2 regions of the Cellulosimicrobium sp. PMB13 genome follow, and region 2 is predicted to be linked to the other one. Evidence: predicted binding sites of a transcription regulator. Region 2 holds the regulator's gene; the other holds the start of a gene.
The links. Region 2 encodes Rex, which represses fermentation and respiration genes when NADH is low (regulators of the CRP and FNR family bind a similar motif). Its sites were predicted from a motif close to CTTGTGAANNNNTTCACAAG; they were not measured.
Positions count from the first base shown of each region.

Region 1 (7,755 bases), 1.7 Mb from region 2:
GCGTCCTCGTGTTCCGCAACCCCGAGCGGCTCGCGGGGCTCCGCCGTCTCTGATCGACGGCGCGGGTCGAGGGCTCCGGCGGGTGTGGCGTCGAGCACATCGACGGCGGGGTGGAGGTGAGGTTAGGCTCTCCTGCGGTCGCCCAGGACGGTGATCGGTCGTCCGGCAGTCTGCCGGTCCCGACCCGTGGAGGAACGAGGAGCCGACGGTGGCGAACTTCAAGATCGTCAAGCCTGCCGATGCACACGTCCTGACGCTCGAGGTCGTCGGGTCGAAGCGCGTCAGCCCGCACGTCGTGCGCGTGACCCTCGGCGGAGAGGGCATGGACCACTTCACCCCGATGGGGTACGACCAGTGGTTCCGCCTCTTCCTCACGCGACCGGACCAGGACGCGCTGAGCCTGCCCACGCGCTCGTCGGGCCTCTGGTACGTCCAGTACCTCGCCACGCCGAAGGCGCGGCGCCCGTTCGTGCGCAGCTACACGGTGCGTGCGGTGCGGCCCGACCTGCGCGAGCTGGACGTCGACTTCGTCGTCCACGGCGACGAGGGCCCGGCCTCGCGCTTCGCGCTCACCGCCGAGCCGGGGGACCGCGTGGGGCTGCTCGACCAGGGCGTCGGGTACAACCCCCGCGTCGAGCACGACTGGACCCTGGTCGTCGCGGACGAGACCGGGCTGCCCGCCGTCGCGGGCATCTGCGAGTCCCTGCCCGACGACGCGCGCGGCCTCGCGGTCGTCGAGCTGCCCGACCTGGCCGACGTCCAGGACTTCCGCGTCCCTGCCGGGGTCGAGCTGCGCTGGATCGCGCGGTCGGACGGTCCTGCCTCAGCCGACGCGCCGTCCGTCGCCGGGGACCACGCCGTCCCCGGGCGCCTCGCCCTCGAGGCCGTCCGTGGGGCCGATCTCCCGTCGGCGCCGGTGTACGCGTACGCCGTCGGGGAGTCGTCGTTGGTGACCGGTGTCCGTCGGCACCTCGTCAACGACCGCGGCGTCCCGAAGACCCACGTCGACTTCGTCGGCTACTGGCGCCACGGCCAGGCCGCGTCGTCCTGACGCGGCTCAGACCTTGCGGAGCTGCTTGAACATCGGGCAGTCGAAGGGGTCGCGTGCGGACAGGCCCACGTCGTTGAGGTACCGGACCACGATCGCGTAGGACTGGGCGAGGCTCGTCTCGGTGTAGGGCAGGCCGAGGTTGCGGCAGTGCTCGCGCACGATGTCGCGCGCCCGCGCGAGGTGGGGCCGGGGCATGCTCGGGAAGAGGTGGTGCTCGATCTGGAAGTTGAGACCACCCATGAGGATGTTCATGAACCAGCCGCCCCGGATGTTCCGCGACGTGAGCACCTGCTTCGACAGGAAGTCGATCTTGCTGTCCTCGGGGATGATCGCCATGCCCTTGTGGTTCGGTGCGAACGACGCGCCCATGTACACGCCGAACACGGCGAGCTGGACCCCGAGGAAGGCGAACGCCATGCCGAGCGGGAGCGCCCAGAAGATCAGCGCGGCGTAGGTCGCGAGGCGCACGGTGATGATCGCGAGCTCCGTCATGCGCGTGCGCAGGTCGGCGCGGACGCCGTCGCCCGAGATGAGGCTGCGGAAGGCGGTCACGTGGAGGTTGAGGCCCTCGAGGGTGAGGAGCGGGAAGAACAGCCAGCCCTGGTAGCGGTTGATGAACGCCTTGATCCCGGTGGCCTGGGCGGCGTCGTCGCCGAGGAAGACGATCACGTCCGGGTTGATGTCGGGGTCCTTGCCGCGCCTGTTCGGGTTCGCGTGGTGGCGTGTGTGCTTGTTCATCCACCAGGAGTAGCTGATGCCCACGACCGCGTTGGCCAGGATCTTCCCGACCCGGTCGTTGAGGGGGCCCGAGGCGAACACCTGGCGGTGCGAGGCCTCGTGCGCCACGAACGCGAACTGCGTGAAGATCAGACCCAGGGCCGCAGCCATGAGGAGCTGGAACCACGAGTCGCCCAGGAGGACGAAGCCCGTGACGACCCCGCCCAGCGCGAGCGTCAGGAAGCCGAGGGTCCACAGGTAGTAGCCCTGCGCGCGCTCGAGGAGGCCGGCGTCGCGCACCGTCCGTGAGAGGGCGGTGTAGGTGCTGGTGACGGCTGCGCCGTCGTCGGTCTTGGGTCGGGTGGCCCGGAAGCCCGGACGGACGGCGGCAGAAGTCATGTGCATCCTTGCAGGGGATCGAGTCGACTTCTCAGCCGTGGTGGTGAGCGGGTGCTCGTGAAGCAGATGGCCCGATCCTACGGGACCGTAGGTTGTTCGCAATCGTCCACGGCGTGAAGAAGCCGCGAAGGCCTGTCAGGCGGCGTGGCGGAACGTGTGCCGGAACTCGGTGGGCGTGACCCCGACGGCCCGCCGGAAGTGGTGTCGCAGCAGCGCCGCGGACCCGAACCCGCACCGGCGCGCGACGTCCTCGAGATCGGTCCGCGTCTCCTCGAGGAGCGTCTGGGCATGGGCGACTCGCTGGGCGGTGAGCCAGGCGAGCGGTGTCGTGCCCGTCTGGGCGACGAAGGTGCGCGCGAACGTCCGCTCCGACGTGTGGGCGCGCCGGGCGAGGTCGCGCACGGTCAGCGGCTCGTCGAGGTGCTCGGTCATCCAGTCCAGGAGCTCGGCGAACGAGTCCTCCTCGGCCTCCGGGACCGGGCGCTGGACGAACTGCCGCTGGCCGCCCTCGCGCTGGGGCGGCACGACCATGCGGCGGGCGATGACGTTCGCGACCCGGGACCCGAGCTCGCGTCGGACGAGGTGCAGGCACGCGTCGATCCCCGCGGCGGTCCCCGCGCTCGTGATGAGGTCGCCGTCGTCCACGAAGAGCACGTCCGGGTCGATGTCGAGCGTCGGGTGCAGGCGCCGGAGCTCCTCGGCGTGCATCCAGTGGGTCGTGACGCGGCGCCCGTCGATGACGCCCGCCGCGGCGAGGACGAACACGCCCGAGCAGACGCTGAGGAGCGTCGCGCCGCGGGCCGAGGCGCGACGGATCGCGTCGAGCACCGCCTCGGGGTAGTGGCTGCCGATGCGGATCGCCGGGACGATCACGAGGTCGGCGTCGTCGACCGCGTCGAGGCCGAGCGCGGGGACGACCTGGGCGCCCACCGACGTGCGCACGGGCTCACCGGCGACGGGACCGCAGACCCGGAAGTCGAAGCGCGGCACTCCTTGGTCGCTGCGGTCGAGGCCGAAGACCTCGCACACGACACCGAACTCGAACGGGGCGAGGCCGTCGCTCACGACGGCCGCGACGGTGCGGATCATGGCCCGACCGTACGCCCCTGGCAGGATCTTGTCGACACCCGTCGGTCCTGCCACTCGTCCGGCGCGCAGCCCACGACGATGCTCGAGGCATGGACATCCTCTGGGGCGTGATCGCCCTCCTCGTCGTCGTCGGCTCGACGGTCGTGGCGCTCGCGGTGCGCCGCGAGGACCCGGCGCGGCCGTGGTTCCCCGCGGGTTCGCGTGAGGTGCCGGGAGCGCAGGAACTGGACGTGCGGTGACTCGTCGTGTGACGCGACCTGCGGTGCCGCGCCTCCGGGCGCGGAAGGCCGTGGACGTGCGACGGCCCGGACCTCCGTGGAGGGCCGGGCCGTCGTCGGGACGCTGTCGCGTCAGGCGCGCGTCGAGACGTCGAGGTCGGCGTCGCCGGTGAGCTGGTCGAGGCCCTCGAGCTCCTCCGCCTCCCACGGCGCCTGGCCGAGGCTCGGGATCATCGTCGCGAGCTCGGGGCGCCACTTCGTGAAGCGGTTCGGGAAGCAGCGCTCGAGCAGGTCGATCATCGCCGGGACGGCGGTCGACGCGCCCGGCGAGGCGCCGAGCAGGCCCGCGATCGAGCCGTCGGCCGCCGCGATGACCTCGGTGCCGAACTCGAGGACGCCCTTGCCGTCCTTGTCGCGCTTGATCACCTGGACGCGCTGGCCCGCGGTGATGGTCTCCCAGTCCTTGGGGTGGGCCGTCGGCATGAAGCCCTGGAGCGCCGTGAACTTCGTCTCGGGGCTCGCGAGGAGCTGCCCCACGAGGTACTGGGTCAGGTCGAGGTTCTTGACGCCCGCACCGACCATCGAGCCGAGGTTGTGCAGGCGCAGCGACGTGAACAGGCCCAGGTACTTGCCCTTCTTGAGGTACTTGGGGCTGAACCCGGCGTACGGGCCGAACATGAGATAGCTCTTGCCGTCGACGACGCGCGTGTCGAGGTGGGGCACGGACATCGGCGGGGAGCCGACGTCGGCCTTGCCGTAGACCTTCGCCTGGTGCTGCGCGACGAGCTCGGGGTCGTCGGTGCGCAGGAACTCGCCGCTGATCGGGAAGCCGCCGTAACCCTTCGCCTCGGGGATGCCGGCCTTCTGCAGCAGCGGCAGCGCGCCGCCGCCGGCACCGACGAAGACGAACCGCGCCTCGACGGTCGAGCGACGCACGGGCGCGTTCCACGACCGGTCCTTGACGGTGAGCCGCCAGCGGGCGTCCTTGGTCTTCTTGAGGTTCTTCACCTCGTGCTCGAGGAAGAGCTGCGTCCCGCTGTCGACGAGGTGGTCGACGAGCTGCTGCGTGAGTGCGCCAAAGTCGACGTCCGTGCCGCTCGTGGCGCGCGTCGCGGCGATCGGCTCGTCGCCGTCGCGCTCCGCCACGAGGAGGGGCGCCCACTGCGCGACGACGGCGGGGTCGTCGGAGAACTCGAGCTCGCTGAACAGCGGGTGCTGGCGCAGCGACTCGAACCGACGGCGCAGGTAGTCGACGTTCTCCGCACCGCGGACGAACGTCATGTGCGGCGTGCGGGAGATGAAGCTCGCCGGCTGCGGGAGGGCGCCCGTCGTGAGGAGGTGGTGCCAGAACTCGCGCGAGACCTCGAACTGCTCGTTGATCGTCACCGCCTTGGTGATGTCGATCGAGCCGTCCGGCCGCTCGGGCGTGTAGTTGAGCTCGCACAGTGCGGCGTGGCCGGTTCCGGCGTTGTTCCAGGGGTTCGACGACTCCTGCGCGACGGCGTCCAGACGCTCGTAGATGCGCACCGTCCAGGAGGGCTCCAGGACGTTGATGAGGGCGCCCAGGGTGGCACTCATGATGCCACCGCCGATGAGGGCTACGTCGATCTGGTCTGCGGTGCTTGCGGGGTTGCTCGCTCGACTCGACACGTTGCGATTCTACGCTTGTGACAGAGTGCACAAAGTGTGCGGTGCGTCACGGGCGTGCGTCACATTCGGCCGGGACCAAGGTCCCGCGCGGGCGGGTCCGGTGCTACGTCGCAGGTGGCGAGTACGGCGAGGGCCACGGGCCGATCTCCGGGAGAGCGGTGCGCTCATCCCCGCGCCAGGCCTGCGGCTCGTCGTCGGGCGTGCGGCCCGCGAGCCAGGCCGCGACGTCGAGCAGCGATCCCGTCACCGTGGTCCCGGCCCGGGTCTGCGCCGAGGACGTGTCGAGGTCCACCGCGACGCCCTGGGGCAGGCGGACGGCGAGGAAGTCGAGCAGGTGCGCCGCGAGCGCCGGGGGCCACGTGCCGATCCCGATCCCCGTGTCGAGGTCCACGGCGTGGAGCCGGACCTCGCGCCACCACGCGACGAGCGCGTCGACGACGGTGCCGTCGCGGTAGGAGACGGGCGCCTCCCACCCGGCCGAGCCGGGCGCGGGCCACGCGGCCTCCAGCCGCTCGGCGAGCGCCGTGAGCGCCGCGGCGTGCTCGACGACGGTCCGGCGGGCCCCGGACTGGATGCCGGCCTCTCGGCCTTCCGCCCCGCCGTCGTACACCTCGACCAGCTCGCCCGCCGCGGCGCGCTCAGCCTGGCGCGCCATCGCCTCGCCGATCGCCGTGACGTGCGCGAGGACATGGCTGCGGGACCACCCCGGCAGGAGCGACGGCGCCGCCAGCGCCGCGGCGTCGAGCGAGCCCGCGGACCGCGTGACTGCGGCGAGGGCGGCCCGCGCGTCGTCGCGGACCGCGTCGACGTCGGGCACCGTTCCGGTGCGGGGAGTGTCGGTCAGGGCCACAGGAGCTCCTTCGTCCAGCCGGGGGAGGGTTCGTCGCCGGGCCGCGGAGCCGTGGCCGACGTGGTGTAGCGCAGACGTGCCTGTCCGTCGCCCGGCGACGACGCCCAGAACTCGACCGTCGTGGCTTCGAGCGCGTACGCGGTCCAGGTGTCGAGCACGGTCTCCGGCTCGGTGCGCACCCGAGCGAGCGCCGCGTCCCAGGCCGCGCGATAGTCCCTCCGCGAGGCGAGGGTCGCGCTCTGGTGCCCGGCGAGCGCGGTCGCTCGTGAGAGCTCGGACCGGGCCAGGAAGTCCGCCGCGGACGCCTCGGCCCCGAGCGGCACGACCGGGCCCCGCACGCGCACCTGCCGGCCGCGCTCGCGCCACAGGAACGTCAGTGCCGCGTGGGGGTTCTCCGCGAGCGCGACGCCCTTGGGGGAGTCGGAGCGCGTGGCGAAGGACCAGCCGGCCGGGCCGACGTCCTTGAGGAGGAGGGTCCGGGCGTCGACACGACCGCGCGCGTCGGCGGTCGACAGGGTCGCGGCGTGCGGGGCGGCGACGCCGGCCGCGACCGCGTCCTCGAGCCAGTCGACGAACAGCGTCACGGGATCGTCGGGTGCCGCGTCCACGTCGAGGCCGGGCAGGTCGGCGCCGAAGACGGGCAGGGCGCGCAGCCGTTCACGCAGCGTCGGGCTGTCGGCCCTGTCGGCCCTGTCGGCACGGTGTGCCGTGTCGGCGCTGGCGGTGCCGTCGGTGCTGTCGGTCATGCGTCCTCCGGGGAGTCGGGTTCGGCGTCCGGGACGTCGGGCTCGGTGCGAGCGGCGGCGTCGTCGCGGGCAGGACGTCCGGTGCGGTCCGTGGACCCGGCGTCGAGCAGTGCCACGAACCCCCGGACCGCGCCCGCCATGGCGTCGGGGTCGTCGAGCGCACGCGCGAGGACGTACCCGCCCTGCACGATCGCGACCGCGGCGAGCGCGCGGTCCCGGGCCGCGTCGTCGGGCACACCGTCCGCGACGAGGACGGCCCCCGCGAGGTCGACCAGCCCGCGGAAGTAGTCACGGACCTGCGCGGTGAGCGTCGCGTCGTCCATGACGGCCTGGTCGCTCACGAGGCGCCCGACCTTGCACCCGGCCAGCGCAGGGCGCGGCCGCTCCAGGTAGCGCACGAGGCGCTCGACGGCGGTCCCGTCGGCGTCGAGGTCGCGGTGCGCGGCGTCGAGCGCGGCGGTCGTCGTCGAGCGCACCGCGGCCACGGCGAGGTCGTGCTTGGAGGGGAAGTGGTGGTAGAGGCTGCCCTGACCCACGCCGCTCGCGGTGAGGACCTGGCGCGGGCTCGTCGCGCCGACGCCCTGGGCCCAGAAGAGCTCCTGAGCGGCGGCGACGAGGCGCTCCCGCGAGTCGGTCGACATCATGGGTCACCATACCTACCTCTAGGTATGGTGGCGAGCCCGGCAGGGTTCAGCCACGACCGTCACGCTCCGTCCGCGCGCGGTCGGTACGGCAGGGCGGTCGAGTCGTACGGTGGGTCGGTGACGGTGCAGCAGCGCGTGCTGGTGGTGGCGGTCCTCGCGTCGTTCGTCTCGTTCCTCGACGGCTCGGTGGTCAACGTCGCGCTGCCCGCCATCTCGGACGAGCTCACCACCGGCCCGGTCACGGGGCTGGCGCTGCAGCAGTGGGTCGTCGACGCCTACATGATCACGCTCGGCGCGTTCATCCTCCTCGCCGGGTCGCTGTCCGACGTGCACGGCCGCCGCCGGATCATGGCGATCGGCCTCGTGGGCTTCGCGGTGACCTCCGTCGCGT
Region 1 covers NZ_CP145910.1:3,672,632-3,680,386, reverse strand. The annotation lists gene V5D56_RS16575 (RNA polymerase sigma-70 factor) at 1-53, shown strand, start outside; gene V5D56_RS16570 (siderophore-interacting protein) at 209-1,051, shown strand; gene V5D56_RS16565 (fatty acid desaturase family protein) at 1,058-2,167, opposite strand; gene V5D56_RS16560 (helix-turn-helix domain-containing protein) at 2,303-3,256, opposite strand; gene V5D56_RS16555 (hypothetical protein) at 3,346-3,495, shown strand; gene mqo (malate dehydrogenase (quinone)) at 3,607-5,124, opposite strand; gene V5D56_RS16545 (maleylpyruvate isomerase family mycothiol-dependent enzyme) at 5,228-5,974, opposite strand; gene V5D56_RS16540 (pyridoxine/pyridoxamine 5'-phosphate oxidase) at 5,965-6,720, opposite strand; gene V5D56_RS16535 (TetR/AcrR family transcriptional regulator) at 6,717-7,361, opposite strand; gene V5D56_RS16530 (MFS transporter) at 7,482-7,755, shown strand, end outside.
Region 1: mqo (malate dehydrogenase (quinone)) is a predicted target of Rex. The motif match lies at 5,139-5,158, and genes of this name have one in related genera.

Region 2 (7,755 bases):
CATGTGGCACAGAGTGTCACATGTCTCTCTGTGCCACCATGCCTCCATGGCCCAGACCGACGGCGCGGAACCCGGTTCGCTGCGCGCCCGCAAGCTCGCCCGCAGCCGCGAGGACGTGGCCGACGCCGCGTGGCGGCTGTTCCTCGAGCGGGGCTACGACGCCGTGACCGTCGCCGACATCGCCGACGCGGCCGGCGTCGCGCGGCGCACGGTGCACCGGTACGTCGCCGTGAAGTCGGACCTCGTCTTCGGGCACGAGGGGGCGATCCTCGGCGTGGTCGACGACGTCCTCGCGGCAGCGTCCCCGGACGAACCGGCGCGGGACGTGCTGGTGCGCGCCCTGCGCGCCCTGGCGGACCGATGGCCGACGACCCGCGCCGAGGCAGTGGCCCGGGCGCAGGTGATCGCGGGGTCCGCCGAGCTCGTGGAGCGCGACCTCGCGAAGCGGGCCCGGATGCGGGACCTCGTCGCGGACTCGCTCCGACGGGCGCTGCCGGGCGTCGCGCCGCTCGAGGCCGCGCTGTGGTCCGAGGTCGGGATCGCCGCCTTCTATCTGGCCTACGACGAGTGGGTAGCGGGACGCGCGACCCTCCCGGGGGCGCTGACGGAGGTCCTCGGGCACCTCGGCGTCGGCGCCCGCTGACCGTCCGTCACGGGCGCGCGGCGAACCTCTCGAGCAGCTCGGCGTGGCCGGACACGATGAGCAGGTCGTTCGCGCTGATGCGGGTCTCGGGCGTGGCGTAGAGGAACTCCTCGCCGGGAGACTTCACGCCGATCACGGTGACGCCGTAGCGCTCGCGCACCTTGGACTGGGCGAGGGTGAAGCCCTGCACCTCCTTCGGCGGGCGCATCTTGACGATCGTGAAGCCGTCCTCGACCTCGATGTAGTCGAGGAGCTTGCCGGAGACGAGGTGCGCGACGCGCGCCCCCGCGTCCGCCTCGGGGAAGACGACGTGGTGCGCACCGATGCGCTGGAGGATGCGGCCGTGCTCCGCGGAGATCGCCTTGGCCCAGATCTGCGGCGTCCCCAGGTCGACGAGGTTGCCCGTGATGAGCACGCTCGCCTCCAGCGACGTCCCGACGCCCACGACCGCGACCGGGAAGTCGCGCGCCCCGAGCTGCTCGAGCGCGACGGGGTTCGACGCGTCCGCCTCGACCAGCGGGATCTGGCCGCTCCACTGCGCGACGAGGTCCTCGTCCCGCTCCACGGCGAGCACGTCCTGGCCGAGCCGGTCGAGGGTCGCGGCGATCGCCGACCCGAACCGGCCCAGGCCGATGACGAGCACGCCCGCGTCCTTGCGCGGCACCTTCGCCTCGTCGCGGCGGGCGCGCTCGGCACGACCGCGCTCGACGATGCGCCGGGCGACCGGGTCGACCGGGGTCCGGTCCTTGTCGGTCGCCGGGAAGAGGGGGTCGGTCACGAGTACGGCCTTCCTGGGTGTGGAGTCGTCGTCGAAGCGTAGGGCCTGCACGGCAGGGAGCGTCAGCCGATGATCGGACGCTCCTCGGGGTAGCGCACGATGCGGCGCCGGTCCCGCAGCGCGAGCGCGGCGGCGAACGTCATGGTCCCGGTACGACCGATGAACATCAGGGCGACGAGGACGTACTTCCCGGCGTCGGGGAGGGTCGGCGTGATCCCGGTGCTGAGGCCGACGGTCGCGAAGGCGGAGATCGTCTCGAAGAGGATGACGTCGAGCGACGCGCCCGTGATCTCCAGCAGGAGCAGGCTCGACAGGAGCACCGCCGTCGCACCGACGAACGACACCGCGACGGCGAGGCGCAGCGTGTCCCGCGGGATGCGCCGGCCGTAGGCCTCCATGTCCCGGTCGCCCCGGGCCTCGGACACGATGGCGATGAGCATGACGGCGAGCGTCGTGACCTTGATGCCGCCCGCGGTGGACGCCGACCCGCCGCCGACGAACATCAGCGCGTCGGTGATGAGCCAGCTCGCCTCGTGCATCTCGGCGGTGTCGACGGTCGAGAACCCGCCCGAGCGGGGCATGACGCCGGCGAAGAGGGACGCGAGCAGCTTCTCCCCGACGGAGAGCGGGCCGAGCGTCCCCTTGTTCCCCCACTCGAGCGCCGCGAACAGCACCGTGCCGACGACCACGAGGGCGGCGCTCATGGTCAGCGTGAGCTTGGTGTGCAGGCTCCACTTCCCCGCGCGGCGGCGGTTGCGCATGACGTTGAGGATCACGGGGAAGCCGAGCGAGCCGATGAAGACCCCGAGGATGATCGGCAGGCACAGCATCCAGTCCCCGACGTACGGCATGAGGCCGTGCTCGGTGGGGACGAAGCCCGCGTTGTTGAACGCCGAGATGCCGTAGAAGATCCCGTGCCACGCCGCCTCGCCGAACGTCTCCTCGAGGACGATGAACCGGGGCAGCAGCAGGAGCGCGATGAGCAGCTCGAGCGACGTCGACGTGATGATGACGACCCGCACGAGCGAGCCGACCTCGCCGAGCCGCGTCGTCTTCGTCTCCGACGCGGTGAGGAGCTTCTGCGTGAGGCCGATGCGGCGCGAGACCGCCATGCCGAGGATCGACGCGAGGGTCATGACGCCGAGACCGCCGACCTTGATCCCGACGAGGATGACGACCTGGCCGTAGAACGACCAGTACGTGCCCGTCGGCACCACCACGAGGCCGGTCACGCACACCGCGGACGTCGCCGTGAAGAGCGCGTCGACGAACGGCGCCGAGCGGCCCGACGCCGTCGCCCACGGCGCGAGCAGGAGGGCCGTGAACAGTGCGATGACCGCCGCGAAGACCGTCACGGCGAGCCGGGCGGGGGACTGGCGGGCGAGGCGGTCGACGATCTCGCGCCCCTTGAAGAGGCGACCGTTCAGCCCTGACGGCATCGGTCCCCCCACCCAGGCTTCGGTCGCACCACGAGCGCAACTCTGCCATGCGGCCCGGGGCGCGTCATGTCGCCCCACCGGGCGATACCGTGAGCCATGCCCAGCAGCGACCCGACGCCGCCCTCACGTGCCGCCGAGGCGGTCGACGACGCCGGACCCCGCCGTGCGCACGTCGCCTGGGGGCCGGAGCTCCTCGGGTACGACTTCGGTCCCGGCCACCCCATGGCACCGACGCGGCTCGACCTGACGATGCGGCTCGTGCGCGACCTGGGCCTCCTCGACGGCGCGGAGGTCGACGTGGTCGGCCCGGCGCCGGCCGACGACGCCGTGCTCGCGCTCGTCCACGACGCCGCGTACGTCGCCGCGGTCCGGGCGGCGTCGGACCACGGCACCACCGACCCGCACCGCGGGCTCGGCACGGAGGACGACCCGGTCTTCCCGGGGATGCACGAGGCGGCGGCGCGGATCGTCGGGGGCTCGTGCGCCGCGGCCGACGCGATCGCCTCCGGCGCCGCCCGGCACGCCGTCAACATCGCCGGTGGCATGCACCACGCGAAGCCCGGCGCGGCCTCGGGGTTCTGCGTGTACAACGACGCCGCGGTCGCGATCCGTCGCCTGCGCGCGCAGGGTGTCGGGCGCGTCGCGTACGTCGACCTCGACGCGCACCACGGGGACGGCGTGGAGGAGGTGTTCTGGGACGACCCGGACGTGCTCACCGTGTCCGTGCACCAGAGCGGGGCGACCCTGTTCCCGGGGACCGGCCACCCGACCGACGTCGGCGGCCCGGGTGCCGAGGGCAGCGCCGTCAACGTGGCGCTGCCGCGCCGGACCGACGGCGCCCGGTGGCTGCGCGCGGTCGACGCCGTCGTGCCGCCGGTGCTGCGCGCGTTCCGCCCCGACGTGCTCGTCACCCAGCACGGCTGCGACGCCCATGGCGACGACCCCCTGTCCGACCTCGACGTGTCCGTCGCCGCGCAGCGCACGGCGGCCGCCCGGATGCACGGGCTCGCGCACGAGCTGACGGACGGGCGGTGGCTCGCGCTGGGGGGCGGCGGCTACGCGATCGCGCGCGTCGTGCCCCTCGTGTGGTCGGCGGTCGTGGGGGAGGTGGTCCACGCCCCCGTGGCGGCCGACCGCGAGCTGCCGGCGGCGTGGCGCGAGCTCGTCGCCGACGTCGCGGGGTACGACGCACCGCCGTCGTTCGGCCCCGACGTCGCCTGGCGCCCCTGGGCCGCAGGGTTCGACCCGGACGACGCCGTCGACCGTGCCGTGCTCGCGACCCGGCGCGCCGTCTTCCCCCACCTCGGCCTCGACCCGCACTTCGACTGACGTCCGCTCGCCCCCGTCGGCCCCGCGTTCGAGGCCACCGGCGCGAGCAGGTAGGCTAAGGGGCGGATTTCTCTCGTGTTGGTCGGCTCGTGGTCCACGAAACCTGATCAACCGTGGACCACGCGGCAGTCGCTCGACCGGTTCGGACCGTTCCGTCGCCGGCCGCCGACCCGCCGACCAGCTGCCGACCAGCACCGACCAAGCATTGCGAGGACCGTATGGGCTCCGTCATCAAGAAGCGCCGCAAGCGGATGGCCAAGAAGAAGCACCGCAAGCTGCTTCGCAAGACGCGCCACCAGCGTCGTAACAAGAAGTGACGTCGCGCGCGTCCTGACGCGCACCGACCGCCGAGCCCGGCACCCCGACGAGGGGTGGCCGGGCTCGCTGCGTTCCGCAGGCCGTCCCGCTAGAGACGCGCGATCCGCCGGTCGACGGCGCGCCGCACGGACCGCAGCACGAGCGCCCCCGCCCACACGGCGCCGGCCCAGCTCGCGGTGCGGACGCCGCTGCGGGCGACGCGACGTCGTCGGCCGCGGAACTCGCGGATGGGCCACCCGACGTCCTGCGCGTGGCGACGCAGCCGCGCGTCGGGGTTGATCGGGCACGGGTGGCCGACCGCGTTCATCATCGCGACGTCGTTGAGCGAGTCGCCGTAGGCGTACGAGGCCTCGAGGTCGATGCCCTCCCGCTCGGCGAGGGCCCGCACGGCGTCGGCCTTCGCGCGCCCGTGCATGAGGTCGCCGACGAGCCGGCCGGTGTAGAAGCCGTCCTCGTGCTCCGCGACGGTCCCGAGGGCCCCGGTGGTGCCGAGCCGGCGCGCGATGAGCTCCCCGATCTCGACGGGGGTCGCGGAGACGAGCCACACCTGGTCGCCCGCGGCGAGGTGCTCGTCGAGGAGGCGGCGCGTGCCGGGGTAGATGCGCAGGGAGAGGACGGTGTCGTACACCTCCTCGCCGATCGCGGTGATCTCGGCGACGGACCGCCCGGCGATGAGGTCGAGCGCGCGGGACCGGATGCGGTCGATCTGCTTGCGGCTCTCGCCGAGGACGAGGTAGCGCGCCTGGTGCGCGGCGAACCGGACGAGGTCCGTCGTGGAGAAGAACTCGCGGCGGTACAGCGCCTGCGCGAGGTGGAACGAGGACGCGCCCCGGATGATCGTGTTGTCGACGTCGAAGAACGCCGCCGTGCGGCGGGCGGGCGGCTGCCCGGGGGACGTCGGCATGTCGTCCACTCTATCGGCGCCCGGCGGGCGTGCCCCTACCCTGGGACGGTGAGCGCCGCCCAGTCGTCCGGTCCTGCCGGCCCGTCGGAGCCGTCCGGCGCGCCCCGCCCCGTCCCGCCGCCCGTGCTGCTCTACGGCCGCGCCGGGTGCCACCTGTGCGACGACGCGCGGGCCGTCGTCGTGCAGGTCTGCGACGACGCGGGCGTGGCGTGGGCGGAGGTGGACCTCGACGACCCGGCGACGGACCCGGCCGTGCGCGAGCAGTACGGCGAGTACGTCCCGGTCGTCACGGTGGCCGGGGTGCAGCAGGGGTTCTGGCGCGTGGACGCGCGTCGCCTCGCGCGCGCGGTGGGACGGATTTCGGGCGGGCGCCCCGACCTGGGATGATCGGCACCGGGTACGCACGAGCGACCGTCGACGAGGACGGTCCCGGGACGACGGTGGTGGCAGGTGGCTGAGCAGTTTGTCGGTGAGGTGACGGTCCCGGGGATCCCGAGCGCCACGGTGGCGCGGCTCCCCTCCTACCTGCGCGCGCTGCGCGACCTCGTCGCGCGCGGCGTGACGACGACGTCGTCGGTGGAGCTCGCGGAGCTGTCGGGCGTCGGTCCGGCGCAGCTGCGCAAGGACCTGTCGTTCCTCGGGTCGTTCGGCACGCGCGGTGTCGGGTACGACGTGGACTCGTTGGCGCAGTACATCACCGAGGCGCTCGGGCTCGTCGACGAGCACCGGATCGCGATCGTCGGGATCGGCAACCTCGGGCACGCGCTCGCGAACTACTCGGGCTACGAGCAGCGCGGCTTCCACGTCGCGGCCCTGCTGGACGCCTCGCCCCAGGTGGTCGGGACGCGCGCGGCGGGGATCGTCGTCGAGCACGTGGACGCGCTCGAGGACGTCGTGGCCCGCGAGCGCGTGACGATCGTCGTCCTCGCGACGCCTGCCGCGCACGCGCAGGCCGTGACGGACCGCGTCGTCGCCGCGGGCGTCAAGGAGATCCTCAACTTCGCGCCGCGCGCGCTCCAGGTCCCGGCGGACGTCGACGTGCGCGGGGTGGACGTGGGCAGCGAGCTGCAGATCCTCGCGTTCCACTCGCAGGCGCGAGCGCTCGCCGAGGCCAGGGAGTGAACCGCGACCGGTGACGTCGCTCCGGGCGCGCGCCGACCTGCGGAGGGCGGGCACGGCGAGAGGCCGCGTGCTCGTGCACGCGGCCTCTCGGAGCGCCGCCCCTGCCGGAGGGCGACGGGTGCCCGGCCGGGGTGGCCGGGGTTCGGCGTCAGGCCTGCTTGATGGCCGAGACGTCGAGCGTGATCTTGATCTTGTCGCCGACGAGCACGCCGCCCGTCTCGAGCGCGGCGTTCCACGTGAGGTCGAACTCCTTGCGGGAGATCTCGGTCTTCGCCTCGAACCCGGCGCGCGCGTTGCCGAACGGGTCGGTCGCGGTGCCCGCGAACTCGGCCTCGAGCTCGACCGGCTTGGTCACGCCGTTGATGGTGAGGTCGCCGGTGATGACGTAGTCGTCGCCGTCGCCCTGGATGCTGCGCGACGCGAAGGTCCACGTCGGCTTGTTCTCCGCGTCCCAGAAGTCGGCGCTGCGCAGGTGGTTGTCGCGGTTCGCGTCGCCGGTGCTGACGGAGGCGGCGTCGAGCTCGGCGGAGACCGTCGAGGAGTCGAGGTCGTCGCCGACCGCGATCGTCCCACCGGTGATCGCGAGGGTCCCGCGGACCTTCGAGATGCCGGCGTGGCGGACGGTGAAGGCGGCCTGCGAGTGCGAGGCGTCGATGGCGTAGGTGCCGGCGGTGAGGCCGGTGGGCAGCGGCGTGGCCATGGTGGCTCCTTCAGATCGGTCGTGCAGTGCCTCGCAGGGTTCCGCGAGGAAGTCCATTGGTTGAAGATTCAACCACAGTCGCGGATATCAACGCGACCCTGTGCACGTCTATTCCCGGTGGATGGAAGAATTGTCAGGACGCCCCGCCGAACCACCCGAGGACCGGATGCACAGCCCGAGGAACGCATGAGCAGCCAGCACGTCTCCAGCACCGCCGCCACAGGGCGCGAGCCGCGCTGGCTCGACGCCCAGCAGCAGGCGCAGTGGCGCGCCTACCTCGACGGCACCGTGCGCTTCATCGAGGCGCTCAGCCGCGACCACGAGGAGCGCTCCTCGGTCTCGCTCAACGAGTACGAGCTCCTCGTCCGGCTCTCCGAGAGCCCGGACCACACGCTGCGCATGTCCGCCCTCGCCGACGGTCTCGCGCGCTCCCGGAGCCGGGTCACCCACACGGTCGCGCGCATGGAGGCGCGGGGCCTCGTGCGCCGGTCGGCCAGCGTCGGTGACCGGCGCGGGGTGAAC
Region 2 covers NZ_CP145910.1:1,942,824-1,950,578, forward strand. The annotation lists gene V5D56_RS08825 (SDR family NAD(P)-dependent oxidoreductase) at 1-3, opposite strand, end outside; gene V5D56_RS08830 (TetR/AcrR family transcriptional regulator) at 47-643, shown strand; gene V5D56_RS08835 (potassium channel family protein) at 651-1,307, opposite strand; gene V5D56_RS08840 (TrkH family potassium uptake protein) at 1,484-2,860, opposite strand; gene V5D56_RS08845 (acetoin utilization protein AcuC) at 2,957-4,189, shown strand; gene V5D56_RS08850 (30S ribosomal protein bS22) at 4,408-4,506, shown strand; gene V5D56_RS08855 (HAD family hydrolase) at 4,596-5,411, opposite strand; gene V5D56_RS08860 (glutaredoxin family protein) at 5,460-5,798, shown strand; gene V5D56_RS08865 (redox-sensing transcriptional repressor Rex) at 5,862-6,533, shown strand; gene V5D56_RS08870 (YceI family protein) at 6,682-7,233, opposite strand; gene V5D56_RS08875 (MarR family winged helix-turn-helix transcriptional regulator) at 7,420-7,755, shown strand, end outside.